DNA from 3 places in the Micromonospora sp. NPDC048842 genome. Region 2 is predicted to be linked to each of the others. Evidence: riboswitches for the same ligand, from Rfam matches in the RefSeq annotation. Region 2 holds a riboswitch; each other region holds the start of a gene.
The links. A riboswitch is a leader RNA that binds a small molecule or an ion and turns the genes downstream of it on or off. The one in region 2 is predicted to bind S-adenosylmethionine.
Positions count from the first base shown of each region.

Region 1: linked by a shared signal. The riboswitch ahead of AB0C19_RS12990 (aminotransferase class V-fold PLP-dependent enzyme) and the one ahead of AB0C19_RS09865 (ABC transporter substrate-binding protein) in region 2 are both predicted to bind S-adenosylmethionine.
Region 3: linked by a shared signal. The riboswitch ahead of thrC (threonine synthase) and the one ahead of AB0C19_RS09865 (ABC transporter substrate-binding protein) in region 2 are both predicted to bind S-adenosylmethionine.

Region 1 is NZ_JBEZGK010000007.1:251,438-256,590, forward strand. It holds gene AB0C19_RS12980 (metal-dependent phosphohydrolase) at 1-489, opposite strand, end outside; gene AB0C19_RS12985 (FUSC family protein) at 596-1,831, shown strand; gene AB0C19_RS12990 (aminotransferase class V-fold PLP-dependent enzyme) at 1,841-3,085, opposite strand; SAM riboswitch class IV at 3,156-3,276, opposite strand; gene AB0C19_RS12995 (PrsW family intramembrane metalloprotease) at 3,300-4,790, shown strand; gene AB0C19_RS13000 (hypothetical protein) at 4,852-5,019, opposite strand; gene AB0C19_RS13005 (co-chaperone GroES) at 5,113-5,153, opposite strand, start outside.
Region 2 is NZ_JBEZGK010000005.1:233,428-238,580, forward strand. It holds gene AB0C19_RS09855 (amino acid ABC transporter ATP-binding protein) at 1-268, opposite strand, end outside; gene AB0C19_RS09860 (amino acid ABC transporter permease) at 265-1,038, opposite strand; gene AB0C19_RS09865 (ABC transporter substrate-binding protein) at 1,078-1,959, opposite strand; SAM riboswitch class IV at 2,229-2,340, opposite strand; gene AB0C19_RS09870 (amino acid transporter) at 2,427-4,385, opposite strand; gene corA (magnesium/cobalt transporter CorA) at 4,554-5,153, shown strand, end outside.
Region 3 is NZ_JBEZGK010000007.1:230,131-235,283, reverse strand. It holds gene AB0C19_RS12910 (hypothetical protein) at 1-175, shown strand, start outside; gene AB0C19_RS12905 (GNAT family N-acetyltransferase) at 100-1,119, opposite strand; gene thrC (threonine synthase) at 1,387-2,673, opposite strand; SAM riboswitch class I at 2,684-2,819, opposite strand; gene AB0C19_RS12895 (DMT family transporter) at 2,888-3,850, opposite strand; gene AB0C19_RS12890 (metalloregulator ArsR/SmtB family transcription factor) at 3,942-4,247, shown strand; gene AB0C19_RS12885 (DoxX family protein) at 4,463-4,918, opposite strand.

The DNA of each region.
Region 1 (5,153 bases), on a different contig from region 2:
CACGTGGGCGTACTCGTGGCGGATCGCCGCCGCGTAACGGTCGTAGCGGGCCGGCGGGGCGGCCAGAACGGCCAGGTCCGCGTCGCAGAGCAACGCGCCGTCCCGGTCGCCCGGTGCCACACTGTGCCCGGCGGTGAGCAGCACGAGCCGGCGCACCTCGGCCACCGTGGGCGCCGGCAACCCGAGCCCGGTGAGCACGCTCTCGGCCAGTTCGGCGCTGTCCCGTTCGTTGGCGTCGCCAGCGGCCCGGGGGTCGTAGACAGCGTCGTGGAACCAGGCCGCGAGCCGCACCGGGCCGGCATGAGCGGCCAGGTCGGCGTGCTGGTCCACCACATCGAGCACCGCCGTCAGGTGGGCCAGCGTGTGGTAGTGCCGGTGCGGCTCCCGCCACCGGACTATCAGTTGCTCCCCGGCCCTGGTCGTGGCCGGGTCTGGCCTCGCGCCGGCACCATGGGCCGCCGCCCGCCACCGATCCAACAGATCAACCACCGCCCGAGTCTCCCGCACTGGCCCGCGACGCGCGGGAAGGGAGGGTTCAGCGGGCCCACCACGGGTAGTCGCGCCCATGGCCGTGGCCCGGGACAAGCGACAGCCGATGGTGCGACGTACCGCGCTGCGCGACGGTTTGGTGGACATCGACGGCGCGCGGATCGCCGAGGCCACCGAACAACTGCGCCACCGCGGTCGGGCCACCCTGCACGACCGGTTGCACCGGGTACGGATGGCCGGCGGACTCGCCGTACAGGCCGGGCTGGCCGCCGGGCTGGCGTACCTGATCTCGCACAAGGTGCTCGGCAACCCGCAACCGGTCTTCGCGCCGATCTCCGCGGTCGGCACCCTGGCCGCGTCGGTCGGTCAGCGGTTCCGTCGGACCATCGAGCTGATCGTCGGGGTGGGGGTCGGGGTAGCCGTCGGCGATCTCCTGATCTACCTGCTCGGCACCGGGGCGTGGCAGCTCGGCCTGGTGGTCACAGTGGCGATCCTGCTCACCATCTTCGCCGGAGCGAGCGTGGCCATCGTCATCCAGGCGGCGGCCACGGCGGTGCTGATCGTGACGCTGAGCCCGTCGACCCAGAACCTGGAGATCCCCCGCTTCGTCGACGCGTTCCTCGGCGGTGGGATCGCGCTGCTGGTCACGGCGGTGCTGCTGCCACTGAACCCGCTCCGAGTTATCAACCGGGCGGCCCGCCCCGCCCTGGACCTGCTCGCCGCCCAGCTCGACGCCACCGCCGACGGGCTGCGCAACCGGAATCGCGCCACCATTCAGGGCGCACTGGAGAGGCTGCGCAACAACAAGGAGGAGCTGGCCACGTTGGGCGAGGCGATCGAGGGGGCGAAGGAGACCGCGACCCTCTCCCCGGCCCGCTGGCACCGCCGTGACGAACTGACCCACTACGCCGAGGCGGCCGACCCGATCGACAGGGCGATGCGCAACAGCGGCACGCTGATCCGCCGGTCCGTCACGCTGGTCGAGGACGAGGAACCGGTGCCCGACCCGATGCCGGACGCGATCGGCCACCTCGCCGAGTCGGTCCGGCTGCTCAAGCACGAGTTCGCCGCCGGTGAGGAGCCGGAGAAGGCCCGGGAGCGGTCGTTGCGGGCGGTCAGCGAGGCCGGCCGGGCGTACGGCGCCGGGGTGGGCTTCTCCGGCAGCGTGGTGATCGCCCAGATCCGGACGACCGCGAGCGACCTGCTGGTCGCCTCCGGGATCGAGCAGGAGGAGGCGAACCGGTGGATCCGCACCGCCTTCGGAGAGCAGGAGCGCCCGGTCGGTGAGCCTGCCGAGCACGACGAGGCGCCGAAGCCACCCACCGCCCCGCCGGTCGGCTGAACGCCGGCCTCAGCCCAGCTCGGCCAGCGCCGCGAGCAGCCGGTCCACCTCAGCGGCCGTGCTGCCCAGCCCGATGCTGGCACGCAGTGCGGTGGGCGGCAGGTCCCGCCGGCCGGTACGCCCCGCCGCCTCGCCGAGCAGACGCCGGGCCAGCGGGTGGGCACAGAACAACCCGTCCCGTACGCCGATGTGGTGCTCGGCCGCCAGCCGGGTGGCCACAGCGGTGGAGTCCCAGCCGGCGACCACGAACGAGACGATGCCGACCCGGGGCGCGTCCGGGCCGAAGGTGCGCAGCTCGACGACGTGCGGCAGGGCGGCGAGGCCGGTCCGTAGCCGGGCCAGCAGGGCCTGCTCGTGGGCGGCCAGCGCGCCCTGGTCCGCCTCGTCGAGCGCCTTGCACACGGCCGCCAGCGCTACCGCTCCGAGCAGGTTCGGGGTGCCGCCCTCGTGTCGGGCCGGGCCGGTCGCCCAGGTCACGTCGTGGGTGGCCGGCCCGACGTGGCTGGTGGCGCCACCGCCAGCCAGGTAGGGCGGGGCGGCGTCCAGCCAGTCGGCCCGACCGATCAGCACGCCCGCGCCGAACGGCGCGTACAGCTTGTGGCCGGACACCGCCAGGTAGTCGACGTCGAGCGCGAGCAGGTCGACCGGGGCGTGCGGGGCTAGCTGCGCGGCGTCGAGCACGATCCGGGCGCCGTGCCGGTGGGCCACCCGCGCCAGTTCGGCGACCGGCCACCGCTCACCTGTCACGTTGCTCGCACCGGTCACCGCGACCAGCACCGGCAATGCCGGGCTGCTGCCCCGGCGCAGCTCGGTGAGGGCGGCGGCGAGATCGCGTACCGCCCCGTCGGGGTCGCTGGGCACCGGAAGACGCACCGACCCGCGCGGCCAGGGCAGCAGGTTGGCATGGTGTTCGCCGGCGAAAGTGACAACGGTGGTGCCGGCCGGCACGGCCCGCGCCAGCAGGTTGAGCGCGTCGGTGGTGTTGCGGGTGAAGATCACATGATCGTCGGCGCGAGCGCCGAAGAAGTCGCCGATCGTCTGCCGGGCCTGCTCGTACGCGAGGGTGCAGCGCCGCGACAGCGCTCCCGCTCCGCGATGCACGCTGGCGTACCAGGGCAGCAGCTCGGCCACCGCGTCGGCGGCGGCCCGCGCGCACGGCGCACTGGCCGCGTAGTCCAGGTTGACCTCGCCGGGCACGCCGAGGACGTCGAGGGGCGCGGACGGCACCGACGGCACCGTGGGCAGGCTGGGCAGCGAGGGGACGAGAGTGACGGACACGCCGGAACCTCCGGGGTCAGGGACCCCGGGTGCGACATCGGGACGGGGTCCGCGCTTGCCCAGCACACCGATCGGGCTGGGCCCGGTCATCACCCGGGGCACCCCACCGCGAACTCGACGAGGGTTGCCGGCCAGCAAGCCGGGGCTGAACGCTGGCACTCGTGACCTGCCGGCAGCATAGCGGCTACCGATGCGACCAAACCAGCCGGCGGCGGATGGCTACGCTGACCGCATGGCCGACACCCCGCCCGGTTCACCGCTGCCGCAGTCGCCCGCCGCCGCGCCTGCGCCCGCCGTCCCGCCCACGGGTGAGACGCCCCGGATGCCGCTGCGCCGACTGGGCTGGCGGCGGTTCCTGGTGCTGGCCGGGGTGGTGCTGTTGATCGCGGCGTGCGCGGTCTTCATGGTCTTCACGCTCGGCCAGTCGCTCGGTGTGCAGGCCCTGCTGATCGGGGTGGTCGCCGCCATCCTGCCGGTGCCGGTGCTGGTCGGCTGTTTCCTCTGGCTGGACCGGTACGAACCGGAGCCGCTGAAGTATCTGATCTTCTGCTTTGCCTGGGGTGCGTTCGTCTCCACCGCCGCCTCGCTCACCGTCAACGACTTCGCGGCCAACCGCTTCGCCGACTGGGGCCTGCCGTCCGCGCTCACCGGGGTGCTGGTGGCGCCGTTCATCGAGGAGCTGACCAAGGCGCTGGGCCCGATCCTGCTGCTGGTGTTCCGCCGCCGCGAGTGGTCGGGGATCACCGACGGCCTGGTCTACTGTGGGCTCGCCGCGGTCGGGTTCGCGATGGTGGAGAACATCCTCTACCTGGGCGGTTTGGGGTACGCGTCCGGCGCCGACCGGTACGGCCCGGCCACCGGCATCCAGCAGGTCATCGCGATCTTCATCCTGCGGATCCTGCTGTTCGGGTTCGCCCATCCCCTTTTCACGGCGATGACCGGTGTGGGGTTGGGTATCGCCTCCCGGACGGCCGACCGGCGCATCCGGGTGCTCGCCCCGATCGCCGGCCTTCTGCTGGCGATGATGCTGCACGGCACGTGGAACCTGCTGCCCACGCTGACCCAGGCCACCGGCGAGGCCATGATCATGCTGTACGGCTTCCTGGGCCTCATGGTGCCTGTCTTCTTCGGCACAGTGGGGCTGGCGCTGTGGCTGCGTGCCTGGGAGGGGCGGCTCACCGAGCGGGTCCTACCCGACTACGTCCGCGCCGGCTGGCTCAGCCCGCCCGAGGTGGCCGCCCTGAGCAGTCTCGGCCGGCGGCACGCCGCCCGCAGTTGGGCGCGGCGGGTGGCCGGCGACGCCGGGGTGCGGGCGATGCGGGGTTACCAGTCCGCGGCGACCCGGCTGGCACTGCTGCGCGACGGGACGCTGCGCGGCCTGGACCGCAAACCCGCCGACCAGGAGCGGACCGCTCGCGAGGAGCGGGAGATGCTGGACGCGATCATCGAGTACCGGTCGTTCTTCGTGGGTAGGGACCCGCAGGCCCCGGCGGGAGTCTGGGACGGCAGCCGCTACCACCTGCGCTTCCCGGACGGCACGCAGCGCGCGGTGGACGCGCCGGACGAGCCGGTGGTGCCGATCCCTGTGGTGCTGGCTCCCGCCCCGGCTCCGGTGGGGTACGCCCCGCCCGGTTGGCCCGGCCTGCGCCCGGCGTCTCCGTGGCCGCCGACGCACCAGTGACAGCTGCGGCCCGCGACCTGGCTGCTGACCGCACTGCTGACGGCAGGTCAGCAGTGCGGGCTCAGGTCATCAGCGAGGTGAGGAAGTCACCGAGGCCCTGGAACATCGCTATCAGCGCGGCCCCGATCGCCCGGAACATCTGCGCGGCGCCGTCCGGCCGAAAGGCCATGAAGTAGATCAGGAACGCGACACTGCCCCAGGTCAACAGCTTCTTCACGAATACCGGCATCGTCCCTCCCCAGGGCCACGGTCGCCGGATGGCTTCCCGTCGTGCGGCTGGGCAAACGGTGCGCGACGGGGCCTGAGGGCCGGGGGAGGTGCGTCAGAGGTAGAGGCCGGTCGAGTCGTTCTCGATCCGCTCGG
Region 2 (5,153 bases):
ACACCATGCCCACCCGCTGCCGCAACGCGTCCGGGTCGTCGCCCAGCACGCTGCGCCCGTCCAGCAGCACGTCGCCCCGGTCCGGTTCGATCAGCCGGTTGATGGTGCGCAGGAGGGTGGACTTACCCGACCCGGACGGCCCGATGACGCAGGCCGTCGCGCCCCGGGGCACCGAGAGGTCGACGCCGCGCAGCACTCGGTTCGGTCCGAAGGCGAGGTGCACGTCGCGTACGTCGAGGCTGACCGATGTCGTCGTGGCGGTGGTCATCGCCGATCTCCTTCCGTCGCTGCGTACGACGCGATGTCGTCGTCCTCTTCGGTCGACGCGGTGGCCGGCCGACCGTTGCGCAGCCGCCTGTCGATCCAGTTGACGACGTGCGTCAGCGGGACTGTCAACGCCAGGTAGCAGAGCCCCGCCAGCAGCAGCGCCGACTCGTTGCCGGTGGTGGCCGCGTAGTCCTGCCCGATCCGGAACAGCTCCCGCTGGCTGGCCACCAGGCCGAGGAAGTAGACCAGGCTGGAGTCCTTGATCAGCGCGATGAGCTGGTTCACCCAGGCTGGCAGCACCCGCCTGATGCCCTGCGGAATGATCACCAGCCGCATCGAGTCTGCCCAGGAGAAGCCGAGCGCCCGCGAGCCCTCCAACTGGGCGGCCTCCACCGACTGGATGCCCGAGCGGAAGATCTCCCCGATGTACGCGGCGGCGATGAGCGACAGCGCCAGGATGCCCAACGGGTAGGGGTCCGGCCCCCAGACCTGCATGCCCAGCGGGGCCAGCCCGACGCCGATCAGCAGGATCGTCGCCGCGGCCGGCAGTCCTCGGAACACGTCGGTGTAGACCCGCGCCGGCCAGCGCAGCCAGCGGCTGCGGGAGATCCCGGCGACGGCCAGCAGCAGGCCCAGTACCGAGCCGAGCAGGGCGGCGGAGACCGCCAGGATCAGCGTGTTGGGCAACCCGACGGTCAGCATCTCGGGCAGTGCCTCGCGCATCGCGTCCCAGTCGAAGAAGGTCTCCCACAGGGTGCTCAACGGATCCATCGGTCGCTCCTCCTACCGCCCCGCTCGCTCGTCACCGGCTCAGGACGCGGTCGACGCGGACGCCGACGGCGCAGCCGACGCGGACGGGGCCTGCACAGTGCCGCTGCCCGGCGTGAAGTCCGCCGGGATCGGCCGGCCCGGGTAGTACTGCGCCTGCAACCGGCTCCAGGTGCCATCGGCGACGACCTCGTCGAGGCCCTTGTTGAGCGCCTCGCGCAGCTTGTCGTTCCCCTTGGCCACGGCGTACGCGGTCGGTGCCGGGCTGAGCTCCTTGGCCGCTACGGTGATCTTGCCGTTGCTGTCGGTGGCCGACTTCTCGCCGATCTCCGCCGGGGCGATCCAGGCGTCGGCGGTGCCCGCCTTGAGCTGGTTGATCGCGCCGTTGTAGTCCGGCACCCGCACCGGGTTGAGCTGCTTGCCGCTGGCGTAGTCGTCCTGGACGGTGCCCTGCACCACCACTACCCGCTTGCCGGCGAGCTGGTCGAAGCCGGTGATCGGCGAGCCGGCCGGGACGTCCAGGCCGAAGTAGCCGAAGTCGTAGCCGTCGCCGAAGTCGACAGTCTTCTTGCGGGCCTCGGTGATGGTGATCGAGGAGCTGCCCACGTCGAACTTGCGGTTGTTGACCTGGCTGAGCAGCGCGGAGAAGTCGGTGCCGACGAACTCGACGGTGAGGCCGAGCTTGCCGGCCACGGCGGTCAGCAGGTCGTTGTCGAAGCCTGTGAACTTGCCGTCCTTGAGGTACACGTTCGGCGGGGCGTCGGTCAGCGTTCCGGCGCGCAGCACACCCGCCTGGGCCAGGCCGTACGGGTTGGCGGTGGCGTCGGACGAGCTGTCGTCGCCGCAGGCGGTGAGGGCGGTGGCGGCAAGGATCGTGGCGGCGCCCAGGGCGGCGGCGCGGGTCAGGGCAGGAAGGAATCGCACTGGTGTCTCCGAAGGGTGGTGTCTCGGCGCGCACGGACGTGCGCCACCGACGGCGCGCCCGATGGGCGTACCGGTGGGAAAGAGCTGGGGAAGGGGGTGCTAGAGCGCGGTGCCGCGACAGGCGGCGCTGCACATTCGCATCATGTCCACGTGCCGTCGCCGGATCAGTGCGGGCGAGGGTCGACCGGTGCGGGAGTCCGCGACGTCGGTCGGTGGTGTGGTGCTGAGGATGCGCATGGTTCTCCCGGGTCTGTGCTGACCTGGGTGCCAGGCCACGCTTGCACCGACGTCCTGCCGGTGCCTGGTCTTCACCCGGGGCACCCCACCGCGGAGGAGGGTTGCCGGCCAGCGAGCCGGGGCTTCGCGCTGGCACTCATGACCTGCGCCGAGGCTAGCAGCACGAACCTGTGGATCGTCCAGTCGTTATGACCACGCTCACGCCGCGCGACGGTCCGCCGGCTCGCAGGTCAGCCGGCGTGCACGTGCGGTCGACGGTGCGGGTCGGGCTCCTGGCGGCGCAGGATCTCCCGGGTCACCGAGGCGATGGCGCCCTGTCCGAATGCCAGGTAGCGCAGGAAGTTGCGGGTGGGGCCGCCCTCGGACCACTCGAAGTAGATGTGGGGGCGCCGACGGCTGCGGTCGCGGATCTCCAGCAACAGGGCGGCGAGCGCGGTGGGCACCGACGAGCTGGCCAGGCTGAGCACCGGGAAGCGGCCGTCGACCACACTGCCGCGGATCAGCAACTCGGTCTCGAAGTCGGACGGGTCGGTGACAGTGACCTCGACGAAGATGACGTCGCTGTCGTCGGGAAAGTCGTTGTCCGCCATGGTCTGCGCCAGCTTGGCGCGGTACTCCGTCTCGTCGCGCCGGTCGGGTTCGTGCGCGATGAGGCGAATCCGTCGTCCGGCGCGTTCGTCGATCATGCGGGCCGCGGCGTGGTCCAGCTCGACGTGGTCGACGCGCAGCTCGTAGGCCCGCATCAGCCGGGACAGCACCGACACCAGGATGATCCCGCCGATGAAACAGGCCGCGATCTTGACGCCGCTCGGACGCTCCACCACGTTCGCGACAGTGGTGTAGACGAAGATCACCGCGATGACCCCGAACGCGATGGTCCGGCCGCGCTGACGCTGCCGCAGCGCCGCGAGCGTCACCGCCGTCGCGGCCGAGGTGATCAACACCAGGACCCCTGTGGCGTACGCGCCGCCCTGCGCGTCCACGCTGGCCTCGAAGACGATCGTGATCAGGAACGCCACCGCGGTGAAGACCAGCACCAGCGGCCGGACGGCTCGCGCCCAGGTAGGCGCCATGCCGTAGCGGGGCAGGTAGCGCGGTACGAGGTTGAGCAGGCCAGCCATCGCCGACGCCCCGGCGAACCAGAGGATTCCGATGGTGGACAGGTCGTAGATGGTGCCGAACACCTCGCCGAGGTGGGCGTGCGCCAGGTAGGCCAGCGCGCGCCCGTTCGCCGGCCCGCCCGGCTGGAAGGCCTCCGGCGGAATGAGCACTGTGGTCGTCACGCTGCTGGTGATCAGGAAGACGCTCATGATCACGGCTGCTGTGGTGAGCAGCCGGCGGGCGCCACGGATCCGGCCCAGCGGTCGTGCCTCCGAGTCCTGCGGGTCACCCCGTACGCTCGGCATGACAGCCACCCCGGTCTCGAAGCCGGACAGACCCAACGCCAGCTTCGGAAAGACCAACAGCGACAGCCCGACCACCAACCACGGATCGCCGTGCCCGGTGGTCAGCATCGTGGCCCAGTCGCCGACCGCGCTCGAATGCGTCGCCACCCGCCAGAGCGCGTCGGCCACCACCACGGCGTTCAGCGTCAGATAGACAGCGACCAGGACGACGGCGATCCCGATGGCCTCGGTGAATCCCTTGAGGAACACCGCGCCCAGCAGCGACACCAGCAGCAGCGTGACCAGCACCTCGTGATCCTTGAGCCCGCTCGGCCAGAACGGGTTCTCGTCGATGTGCGCCGTCGCGTCGGCGGCCGAGAGGGTGATGGTGATGATGAAGTCGGTGGCCGCGAAACCGAGCAGCACCAGCACCAGCAACTTGCCCGGCCAGTAGCTCAGCAGGCGTACCAGCATCGCGATGGAACCCTCACCGTGCGGGCTCTCCACCGCCACCCGTCGGTAGACCGGCAGCGCCCCCAGCAGGGTCACCAGCACCAGCACCAGGGTCGCCACCGGTGAGAGCGCCCCGGCGGCCAGCGCCGCGATGCCCGGCTGGTAACCCAGCGTGGAGAAGTAGTCGACCCCGGTCAGGCACATCACCTTCCACCACGGGTGGTGCCGGTGCTCCGGCGGACGTCCGCCTGGTCCCGGGTGCTGCGCGGCCTGGTCCGAGTCGGCGTCGAGCAGCCACCCCCGCAACCGACCGGCGCGCCTGTTGACCTCCATCGGCGCGTCCCCCGTCATCCCGCCCATGGTCACCGTGAGTATCCGCCCGCCGGGGCGTGCCCGTCCGCCGGTGCCCGGAACTCGCCCGGCGTCAGCACGGGTTTCGGGTCAGATACAGGGGGGAAGCAGCGCCCCCGGGTTGGCGGAGTCACGCCGCACCGGACGTCACCGGGGGAGGGACAGGGCATGGTCGGTGGCCGGCGCTCCCGCTCAGGTGATGGGTTCGGTCGCCAACTGGACGAGTACGAGACCAGGGTCGGCGTGCCGCCATCGACGGAGTCGCCCCATCCACCCGCCGCTGGCGTAGTGGACAGCGCCGTCTACATCAGGGGGCACCGGTTCGCCTCGCCGTCCGGCCTCGCCGAGACGTACCGCTGCCTCCAGGAGCAGGACGGCGCGATGGCCTGGATCGGGTTGTACCGACCCGACATCGAGCAGATCACCTCGCTGGCCCGCGAGTTTCGGCTGCACGACCTGGCGGTCGAGGACGCGATCAACGCCCACCAGCGGCCCAAGCTGGAGAGGTACGGGCACACCCTGTTCGTGGTGCTGCGCGCCGCCCGCTACGACGACCTCCGGGAGGAGGTCGAGTTCTCCGAACTGCACCTGTTCATCGGCCCGGGCTTCGTGGTCACCGTCCGACACGGTGAGGCGCCCGACCTGGCCGCGGTGCGGCGGCGGCTGGAGACCGAGGCGCAGATGCTCGCCCGGGGGCCGGAGGCGGTCCTGTACGCGATCCTCGACCAGGTCGTCGACGGGTACGCGCCGGTGGTGGCCGGGCTGGAG
Region 3 (5,153 bases), on a different contig from region 2:
CAGCGACGAGATGTTGCGCGAGGTCGGCAGCCGGTTGGCCACGCCGCGGTCGGCGAGCTGGTCGAGCACCTGGAACGGACGGCCCAGTGAACTGTCGGCTCAGAGGGTGAGCTGCCAGTCGGTCCAGCAGTCCACCGGGCGGAAACCGAGCTGTTCGTTGATCGACACCATGTAGCTGTTACTGGCCGCGTTGAAGGTGTCGATCACCTGTACCGCCGGCTCGTGGGTGAGCAGGTGGTGCAGGTTCTCCGCCTTGGCGATGAGGCCGAGCCGGTGCCCACGGTGGGCCGGGTCGACGATGGTGATCTGCTGGAACGCGTGCCAGTCGGCGGAGGCGCCCACGTCCAGCAGCGTCCAGGCGACCAGCCGACCGGACGCCTCGTGCCGCATCCCGAGGTGGTAGCGCCGGCGGCCCCGAGCGTCCAGCGCCCGCTCGTTGCCGCGGATCCGCTCGGCGTCCACCTGCTCAGGCTCCCACTGCACGTCGCCCATCGGCGCGTCCATCAGCAGCCGGCCGTCGAGGTAGGCGATGTCAGCCACGTACTCCTGCGGGGTGGAACCCTGCCAGCAGACGGAGTGATAGCCCTCCGCTCGTGGTCGGGCCTCGGCGAGCGCCGCCCGCAGAGCGACCCGGTCGATCTCGCCGACGTCGAGCCGACGACGCACCTCGGCGAGGGCGGGCTGGGCGCCGGTCGCGGCGGCGAACGCGTCACCGGCCACGCTTCGGGCGGCGCCGCCGGGCAGCGCGGAGACGGCCATCGCCACCACCCGCTTGCGGCAGTGCTCGCGGAGCAGGCGCAGCCCGTACTCGTGCAGGGCCCGGCCGACGCCCCGGCGCCGCAGCCGCGGATGCACCAGCAGCTCGGCGGTGGCGTTGTCGGTGTTGTCGAGCTGCGGCAGGTCCAGTTGCAGGTAGCCGGCCGGCACGCCGTCCAGGCGGGCCAGCGCCCAGAGCGACAGGGTGCCGGGCATCGGCGTGTGGAACATCGCGTCGAACCGGCGCCGGCAGAAGGGCGGGAAGTCCGGGAGATCAGCGTCGTTGGCCGCCGACCCGATCCGGTACGCCTCGTCGACGGAAGTCCGGTCGGCGCCGTCGAACGACGCGATGGTGATGCTCATGCCAGTGAGCGTGCACCTTACAAAAGCGACCGGGCCAGCGAATTACTCGCTGGCCCGATCGAACGTTGGTCGGGAGGGACACTCGCACAACGCCTCCGGCGTTGGGTCGCAAGAACTTCAAAAGTCTTCGGCGAAATGCCCTCCCGCACGGAGCATCTTGCGCCGTCCGGTTCCTGCCGTCAAGTCCGTAGCGGCGGGTTTTCCACACTCACAGCGAAAACCCAGTTACCGACTGATCGACTCGGCCCCTTGCTCCGAGTGAGCCCGTCAGCCGAGGAGGCCGGCGTCGCGGGCGGCGCGCAGCGAGGGCTTGATGTGGTGGGTCGGCCCGACCTGGCCGGCCACCGCGTCGATGGTCTTCAGACCCTCGCCGGTGTTGAACACGACGGTCTCGGCCGTCGGGTCGAGACGACCGGACTCGACCAGCTTGCGCAGCACGGCCACTGTTACCCCACCCGCGGTCTCGGCGAAGACCCCCGTGGTACGGGCCAGATCGCGAATGCCCGCGCGGATCTCGTCGTCGTCGGCGTACTCCATCCAGCCGCCGGTGCGGCGGACCGCCTCCAGGGCGTAGAGGCCGGCCGCCGGGTCGCCGATGTTGAGCGACTTGGCGATGCCGGTGGGCTTGACCGGGACGATCGTGTCGGTCTCGGTGTGCAGGGCGACGGCGATCGGGTTGCAACCGGCGGACTGCGCGCCGAAGACCTTCCAGCCGTCAGCGGGCGCCTCGACAAGGCCGATCTCCACCAGTTCGGAGAACGCCTTGTCAATCTTGGTGAGCAGCTCGCCGCTGGCCATCGGGATGACCACCTGCGCCGGGATCCGCCAACCGAGCTGCTCGGCCACCTCGTAGCCGAGGGTCTTGGAGCCCTCCGCGTAGTACGGCCGGACGTTCACGTTGACGAACGCGGTGTCCTCGAATTCGTCGGTCTCCACCAGCTCACCGCAGAGCCTGTTGACATCGTCGTACGAGCCGTCGATGGCGACCAGTTCGCCGCCGTAGACGGCGGTGGTGATGACCTTGCCCTGCTCCAGGTCGCTGGGGATGAAGACCACCGAGGGCGCACCGGCGCGGGCCGCGTGGGCGGCCACCGAGTTGGCCAGGTTGCCTGTCGACGCGCAGGCGAACCGGCTGAAGCCGAGCGCCTTGGCGGCGGTGAGCGCCACCGAGACGACCCGGTCCTTGAACGAGTGGGTGGGGTTGGCGCTGTCGTCCTTGACCCAGAGCGGCGCGGTGATGCCCAGTTCGGCGGCGAGATGCGGGGCCGCCACCAGTGGGGTCAGGCCCGGGTCGAGGGTGACCCGGCTGGCCGGGTCCTGACCGGCGGGGAGCAGCGCGGCGTACCGCCAGATGTTGTTCGGGCCGGCCTCGATCTGCTCGCGGGTGACGGCGGCCAGCGCTGCGGTGTCGTAGTCGACTTCCAGCGGGCCGAAACACTCGTAACAGGCGTGCTGGGCGGCGAGCGGGTAGCGGGCCGAACAGGCACGGCAGACCAGGGCGCGGGCGGGGCTTGCGGAGGTGTCGATGCCGGAGGCGACGAGCGTCGACGTCATGTCGAGAGTCCTCTCATCTTTCCCCGCATCGCACGGTGCGGCGGGGACGGAATTGGCACCTGCCCCGCGGGTCGCTCAGCGGTGAGCGCGCGGGGTGGTTGCCGGGGCGTCGTCGGGCCGTATCCCTCAGCCCCTCTGGATGAGGTATTCAGTTGTGCCGTCGAGTCTAGGACAACGCTGTCGGTCGCTGCTACCGCTGATCCCAGGTAGTGGGTCAGCGGGCGCTCACCGCCACCGGGTCGGTCACCGCGATCGGATCCGTCACCGCGCTCGGCCGCGGCAGCGACGTAGTCCGGGGCCGGGCGGCGAGGTTCGCGGCGACCAGGGCGGCGATCGTGATGGCGGCCCCGACCAGTTCGACGGGCTCCGGGCGGTAGCCGCGGGCGATCTGCACCGCGAAGGTGGTCACCGGAACCAGGTTCATGAACAGCGCGGCGTTGGCGGCACCGAGTCGCTGCACGCCGGTGTTCCAGGCCAGGACCGCGATCACGGCACCCACCAGCACGGCGTACGCCAGTTGCGGGGCGACCGCCACGAGGTCGGCGGCGGCCGGCGCGTGCTGCCAGCCGACGGCGTCGGCGCCGACGCTCAGGACGAGCATGGCGGCCGTGCCGGCGAGCGCGGTCAGTGTGGTGAAGCGCAGCGGTGACCACTCGCCGAACCGGCTGGCGCCGTGGGTGTAGATGCCCCAGCCCAGCACCGCGCCGATCATCATGAGCCCGCCGAGGCCGAACTGGCCGAGCCCGGCCAGGCTGCCGCGCGTGATCACCAGACCGACGCCGAGGAGCGCCACAAGGGAGAGGGCCAGCAGGAGTGGCTTCGGGCGTACGCCGTCGCGGGCCCAGCGGACGAGCTGGGTGATCACCGGGGTGGTGGCCACGAAGAGGGAGATCTGCTGCGGAGCGGCGTGTTCGAGCGCCAGGTTGGTGAGCAGGTTGAAGCCCGCGAAGCCGACCACTCCGAGCACCACCACCTCCAGCGCCCGGCCACCGTGCCGGAGAGCGCCGGCACCCTCGCGGAGCAGCAGGATGGCGACCAGGACGACGGCGGCCAGCAGGTAGCGCGCGGTGGTCAGGTTGAGCGGGTCGACCCGGTCGAGCGCGCTGGCCAGGATCGGGAACATCACGCCCCAGCCGAGCACTGCGACCAGTGGGAACGCGGTGGCGCGGGATCGCATCGGCAACTCCAATGTTCGAGTATCGTCGAACCAACGACACCGACCATAGGGCGTCGTTCGATAGTTGTCGAACAAGGGTTACACTGGTCACATGGAGCCGCACGAGCCCGACCTGACCGCCGTACCGGTCACCAGCGTGTTGGCCGCACTCGCCGACGACGTGCGGCTACAGATCGTCCGGGCGCTCGCCGAGGGCGGCGAGTCCGCCTGCGGCAGTTTCGACTTCGGCGTCTCCAAGGCAACCCGCAGCCACCACCTCAAGGTGCTGCGCGAGGCGGGGCTGACCCGGACCCGGGCGGCCGGCACCAGCCGACTCGTCCGGCTCCGCCGGGACGAGCTGGACGAGCTCTACCCCGGCCTACTGGACGCGGTCCTCACCCAGCGCCCGCCGGCCTGACCCCGCCCCGCCCCGCGCTCACCTGGCCCGCATTGGCCCGTCCGGCCGCCGCCACACACGGCGGCGGGGGCGGGTCGGACCTGTCCCAGGCGCTCGCTTTGGAGCTGAATCGTCTGCGACATCAGCGACGAGGTGCGGCCCGACGGGGCACCTCACCCCGGCGCGTCGCCGAAGCCGCCTCGTCGAGGCTTCGGCGACGCGTGGTTCGGATGCGGTCAGACGGACACCGCGTCGGGTTCGGCCGCCGAAGCCGATGCCGTGGGGGTGTCAGTGCGACGCCGAGCGAGCAGCGTGTCGAGCGCCCAGGCACCCGGGCCGAGAGCCGCGACCAGCAGGAACGCCCAGCAGAAGAGCGCTGCCCGCTCGCCTCCGTTGTGCAGCGGCAGTAGGGCATCCGGCTGGTGCACAACGAAGTAGGCGTACGCCATCGAGCCGGAGGCGAGCAGCGCGGCGGGTCGGGCGAAGAGCCCGACCAGCACCAGTACGCCGCAGACCAGCTGGATCACGGCAGCCCACCAGCCCGGCCAGGCGCCGAGCGGTACCGCCTTGCCAGTCATCGGGTTGCCGCCGAACAACCCGAATACCGAGGACAGGCCGTGCAACGTGAACAGCAGGCCGATCACGATGCGGAACAGGGACAGGGTCGGCCCGCCGAGCCGAGAGACGTTCATGGCACCTCCATCGAAGATAGTGGATGGGTCTCGTCGATCCTGAGGCATCAGAACATCGAAAGTCATAATTTCCTTGCTGGTGGGATAATCCCTCGTGAAAACGGTGTGAACGAGGACGTCCGCACCCTCCCCCGGTGATGTCACAAGCGATTCAGCTCGAAAGGCGCACCAGGAGGGGTTCCCCACCGGTTCACGTGGCGGCGCAGGGAGAGCCGGCGAGGCCGGGGCCGGGCAG